DNA from 2 places in the Pectobacterium parmentieri genome. Region 2 is predicted to be linked to the other one. Evidence: predicted binding sites of a transcription regulator. Region 2 holds the regulator's gene; the other holds the start of a gene.
The links. The regulator Fur, encoded in region 2, represses iron uptake genes when iron is present. The targets are predictions, from matches to a motif close to ATAATAATGAGAACNACTATCAA.
Positions count from the first base shown of each region.

Region 1: A8F97_RS19135 (siderophore-interacting protein) is a predicted target of Fur. The motif match lies at 1,483-1,505, and genes of this name have one in related genera.

Region 1 covers NZ_CP015749.1:4,223,256-4,226,399, forward strand. Annotated here, with positions in the region: gene A8F97_RS19125 (hypothetical protein) at 66-425, opposite strand; gene A8F97_RS19130 (hypothetical protein) at 494-1,096, opposite strand; gene A8F97_RS19135 (siderophore-interacting protein) at 1,587-2,492, shown strand; gene A8F97_RS19140 (CbrC family protein) at 2,607-3,144, shown strand, end outside.
Region 2 covers NZ_CP015749.1:710,165-713,308, reverse strand. Annotated here, with positions in the region: gene fldA (flavodoxin FldA) at 571-1,098, shown strand; gene fur (ferric iron uptake transcriptional regulator) at 1,428-1,877, shown strand; gene glnS (glutamine--tRNA ligase) at 1,935-3,144, opposite strand, start outside.

The DNA of each region.
Region 1 (3,144 bases), 1.5 Mb from region 2:
TATGAATAGCATTGATAAATAAAAAGCATCCAAGACAGCGTGGATGCTTTTTATTTGTTGATTTTTTAAAGTGAAATAGTTTTACCGATTTTGAAATCTCCAGATTTTTGCCCAAAGTCGGTTAATAGGTAGGTTGTTGGCGTTCTATGTTCTCCCATTGCGATCAGGTAATCATGTGTTTCGGTATGGTAGAAAAAGATACTCACGCTTTTTTGACTATTGCCAGAAGAAGCATGTAGCACGGGCTGACCATCATAGGTGTAGCTGCCTGTCGCTTTCCCTCTTCCAAATGTCACATCATTCATGGCTTGTTTCATGTTGGCGTAGCGATTTTTCTCAAGGTATTCTGCTAACTCCTTTTCTGCCTGCATTTGGTTGAAAGGACCGCTTTGTACACCTTGATCAATGATATAAATATCAGACATATTATTTCTCCAAAAGAAAATACAGGGGATGGGGAAGGCAGGAACTCTCCTGCCTTCCGATTGCTGGATCAGGAAACCGTCCAGGTATTGTTTTGTTGCAGTGTAGCGACAACGCTGTAAATGTTTGGCTCAAACACTAATTCAACGGCATCGCTGATTTGCTCAATATCCAGAATTTCACCTTCTTCATAGTTACCAAATACAATCCAGTAAGAAGGATGTGGGATAAACTCAATATGTAAATTTGGCTGTGCCGCCTGCACGAAGGTTCCTGCATTGCTCATTCCAATACCGACAGCAGCCTGCTTGAGTGGAACGTTGCCGCTTTCATCAATATAGAGTGAACCCGCTTGGCCAGTGAATGATGTCGGGCCAAAGAGATACCCTCCATTGTAGTCTAATGTGATGGTATTCGCTGACTGAAGGTTGGCAGGAATTTCTTCGCCCCCTTCAAAAATAACACCAGGTTTGACTTCCCCGGTATCTGACCAGACGAAAGAGTAATCAATGTTCCAGCGGAAGGTTTCGTGCACGTTCGGATTCACGAACTTGCTGAACCATGCCAGTGAGAAAATATTCCGCGCCTTCTGGTCCGGTGCCTTTTGAAAGATTGCTACATTGCCTGAATTACTTGATTTGTTGATAAACTCAACGCTGTATTGATTAGACATAGTGTATTCCTCTTTATTATGAACCCAATATTAGGCTCAATCACTATTATCCACAGGACTATATTCAAAATAATAGGGAAGTAAGTCCTGTTAATTATTGTTATGATTTTTTGAGTCTGTCAGTAATCTTTTTATTGATATAGTTAGATGGTTCAGTAATGCCAGCGGGAGAAAATGAATAATTAACGAGTTTATAGCACAGATATTTATTGGGAATAATTCAGCCTGCTGTTAATTTTCTAGCCCTCTTGGGGATAGTACATCGAGGGGAAAACAGAATTTATAAGGTGAGGTTAGATTAGCATGACTGGGAGCAACGCTTTGCCTGCCTTGGGTTTCCTATTTTTCTATAATGTGTATGTGTCGCAGTATTTTGAGATGACAGAGTGATAATGATTATCGTTAGTGTTTTGTTTGTGATAAGTTGCGGTGAATGGGTTTTATCCCGCTGACTGATTTTTCCCTTACAAAACATATCGGCTTTCTCACTATGTCTTTAGCTAATCGCACGACGTCTTCAGCCTATCGGTTGTTCAATGTATGTTTAGAGAGCAAGACGCTGCTCTCGCCCTCGCTTGTTCGCTGTGTGTTCACCGGCCCGGAAGTGCGCCAGATGAAACTGGACGCGCCGGATCAGCGCATCAAACTGCTGTTCGCCAGCGAAAGCGGGGAACAGGTGCCGATGGCGGTAAGCGACACATGGTATCAGGACTATCTGGCGCTACCGCGTGAGCACCGTCCGATTCTGCGCACCTATACGCTGCGTTCTGTCTCACGTGAATCACAGCAGGCGGCGATCGATTTTGTGCTGCATGGTGATACCGGGCCTGCCTCAAGCTGGGCGAGTCATGCTAAGCCGGGCGACGCGCTACAGATCGTCGCGCCCAACGCGGAAGCCGATGGCGACAGCGGTGGCTATGAATGGACACCGCACGATGGTGTGGAGCAGGTGCTGTTGATTGCGGATGAAACGGCGCTGCCAGCAGTTATGGGGATTCTTGAGCAACTGGCTGCTCAACCTTCCCCGCCATCGGTACAGGCTTTTCTTGAAGTGCCGAAAGCGGCCGACTGCGTGACATTGGGCGACTTCCCTTTTGCCCAGATTCACTGGCTGCCGCGTGAGGAAACTGGCAGCACAATATGGGGTGAACGCCTGCTAGCTGCGGTGCGACAGGATGTGAAAATCCCCGCCAGCGCCTGCACTAACTGTGATGAAACGGCACAGGAAACGCCGGAAGACGCGCTACTGTGGGAGCGGGCAACGGCACATCGCCCGTTTTACGCTTGGGCGGCGGGAGAGTCTTCCGCCATCAAACGGCTGCGCCGCTACCTGCTCGACGAGCGCCACCTCGATAAAGAAACGATCAACTTTATGGCTTACTGGTCGCATCGCTAAGAGAAAGTATCTATGTGTCTGGCTGAAGAGATTTATTTGGTATAGCCAGACTCTGCCGTATATTACGTACAGTTTAATTAGGATAGCTTACTTGCTGCGTGGAGCGCTCATCTCATGAATACACCTTTCCCTTCTTTCCGTTATCACCCTAATCCGTTATCGACCGGGAGTATCAAAGCGGCTGATGATGTCTGCCTATGTTGCAATCAGGCACGTGGCTATGTTTATACGGCTTCGTGCTATACCGCGCATAAGCTGCCTGAAAAGAAATTTTGCCCTTGGTGTATTGCAGATGGTAGCGCGGCAGCACGCTATGACATGCACTTTTCTGACGAGCACCCACTGTTCAGTGAAGGTATCGCCGTGGAGATCATTGAGGAGGTATGCAGCCGTACACCGGGTTATTCTTCCTGGCAACAGGAAATCTGGCTCTCATGCTGCGACGATGCCTGTGCATTTGCGGGGGATGCCAGCCGTGAAGAGCTTGTCGCATTGGGGGCAGAGGCGTTAGCGGTGCAATTTGCGGATTTTTCGTGGCCGTTGGAAACGTGGAAGAACGTGGTTGAGTCCTATCAGCCCGGTGGCGAAACGGCGCTTTACCGTTTTGAATGCTTACACTGTCAGAAGGTGCATTACGGGATTGATTTCTCCT
Region 2 (3,144 bases):
ACGGAAAAGCAATTTAAACATCATTTTCATTTTATTCTTTAATATCAAAAGCTAAAGACTTTCTCTTCAAGGTTGCATCGTTTCAGCTACAAATGATTATAATTCTTATCTTCTTTGATTAGGAATATTCCCGAAAAATGTTACAAATCTTCAATTCAATAAAAACATTATCTTTTGTATGTATTTTAATTCTCCCTAAATAGAGATGTACCGTTCCGTGACTTTTATTTCTTAAAAAAAGAAGTCTGCTTTTAATTACAACTGAAAGGAAATGCAAAATAAAAACATCATTCATAAAAAATGAAACGTCGTTGCAAATAAATAACCTTCTGGTACTGGGCTATGCATGTCTAATCTCGGAAGGCAATATAACCATACTATTGACATGGATAATTTAGCGCCAGAAGAGATGCACTTCGCTCCTTTTATCGCCCTCCGCATTTTGCATGCTCTTGATTTACGCCTCTATACCGATACGAGTTTCTCCTAATGTGAGTGTCTGTTATTATTAGCAGATAAGTGGGTGAAACATTACACCATACCATTAGGAATCAAGGGGTTATTCAATTCATGGCACTCATCGGAATATTCTTTGGCAGTGATACCGGCAACACGGAAAACATCGCCAAAACGATCCAACAACAGTTAGGCACCAGCGTTGCTGATGTTCATGACATCGCCAAAAGCAGCAAAGAAGACCTGGAAGGTTTCGATATTCTGCTGTTAGGTATTCCAACCTGGTATTACGGTGAAGCTCAGTGCGATTGGGATGACTTCTTCCCTTCGTTGGAAGAGGTTGATTTCACCGGAAAATTGGTTGCTCTGTTTGGCTGTGGCGATCAGGAAGACTATGCAGAATACTTCTGTGATGCCATGGGAACTATTCGCGACATCATTGAGCCTCGCGGCGCGACGATTGTCGGCCACTGGCCAACAGAAGGCTATTATTTTGAAGCGTCTAAAGGACTTGCCGACGATAATCACTTCATTGGTTTGGCTATCGATGAAGACCGCCAGCCTGAATTGACCAGCGAGCGCGTGACGACGTGGGTGAAACAGATCGGCGATGAACTGAATCTGAAAGAGCTGGTTGGTTAAGCCATTTTGGCTCTGATAATCCCTATCAGAGCCAAAATAGTATCGATAGGTAAAACCTTTCATAATAATTGATACATTTTTTTAACTTCTATCAGTAAACCTGTACAATAATCCCATCGGTTTTATACGCGCTTTACCTTTTCCTCATTCATCAACAACGGATTGCGTTATATATCAGTAGTGTGAGTGGGGACAATATTGTTAACATTCCCTTGTTTTCATTTTGTATGCGCGGTTCTATAATTGAGACGCGTTTGCATTTTTTGAGCCGACCGATGTCATAGGCTAGGCAGCCTCCATTGATAAGTAAGCTACAGGACTAAACCCGCATGACTGACAACAATACCGCATTGAAGAAGGCCGGCTTGAAAGTCACTCTTCCAAGACTGAAAATACTGGAAGTGTTACAGGATCCTGTCTGTCATCACGTCAGTGCGGAAGATTTATACAAGAGACTGATTGATATGGGCGAAGAGATTGGTCTTGCTACCGTCTATCGCGTACTCAACCAGTTTGATGATGCAGGTATCGTAACCCGTCATAACTTCGAAGGTGGTAAATCCGTCTTTGAATTGACGCAGCAGCATCATCACGATCACTTAATTTGCCTCGACTGTGGCAAAGTCATTGAATTCCGCGATGAATCTATCGAAGCACGTCAGCGTGAGATCGCAGAAAGACACGGCATTAAATTGACCAACCACAGTTTGTATCTCTATGGGCATTGCAGTGAAGGGGATTGTCGAGAAGACGAAACCCTGCATGAGTCCACACGATAAATCGACCACATAAAAAAATAAAACCGCCGAGGCGGTTTTATTTTCTAACTCATGCCCTTAACCTACCCAGGTATCGCGCAGCCCGACCGTTCGGTTAAACACCAGATGGTCTGTACTGGAGTAAACGCGATCGGCACAGAAATAGCCTTCGCGCTCAAACTGATACGCTTTCTCTATTTCCGCCTGCGCCAAACTCGCTTCGACAAAGCCTCGCGTAACTTTCAGTGAGTCTGGGTTAATCGTCGACAGGAAGTCATCCGCCGCGCCAGGATTTGCCACACTGAATAAACGATCGTACAAACGGAATTCTGCTGGCACGCCATGCGCCGCGGAGACCCAGTGGATAACCCCCTTCACTTTACGGCCGTCAGCCGGATCTTTGCTCAGCGTTTCCGCATCATAACTACAATAGATCGTGGAGATGGTGCCCTGCTCGTCTTTTTCAATGCGATCAGCTTTGATCACATAGGCATTACGCAAACGAACTTCTTTACCCAACACCAGACGTTTGTACTGTTTGTTAGCTTCTTCACGGAAGTCAGCGCGATCGATGTAAACTTCACGGCTGAATGCCACCTGACGCGAGCCCATTTCCGGCTTATTAGGATGGTTCGGCATCGCAACAAACTCTTCGTGCTCAGCGGGCAGGTTCTCGATCACGACTTTGACTGGATCTAACACTGCCATCGCACGCGGAGCATTCTCATTCAGATCGTCACGGATGCAGGATTCAAGCGCGGCCATTTCCACGTTATTGTCCTGCTTCGTTACGCCGATGCGCACACAAAATTCACGGACGGAAGCCGCACTATAGCCACGACGACGCAGGCCTGAGATAGTCGGCATACGCGGGTCATCCCATCCTTCAACCACATTTTCCACAACCAGTTGGTTCAGCTTACGCTTGGACATAATCGCGTATTCGAGATTGAGGCGGGAGAATTCGTACTGGCGTGGATGGCAAGGAATCGTGATGTTATCCAGCACCCAGTCGTACAGACGACGATTATCCTGGAATTCCAACGTACATAGAGAATGCGTGATCCCTTCCAGCGCATCGGAAATGCAGTGGGTGAAGTCATACATCGGGTAGATGCACCACTTATTGCCCGTCTGGTGGTGATCGGAGAACTTAATGCGATACAGCACCGGATCGCGCATCACGATAAAGGATGATGCCATATCGATTTTTGCACGCAGACAAGCAGTACCTTCAGCAAACCCGCCGTTACGCATTTTTTCAAATAGCGCCAGGTTTTCCTGCACG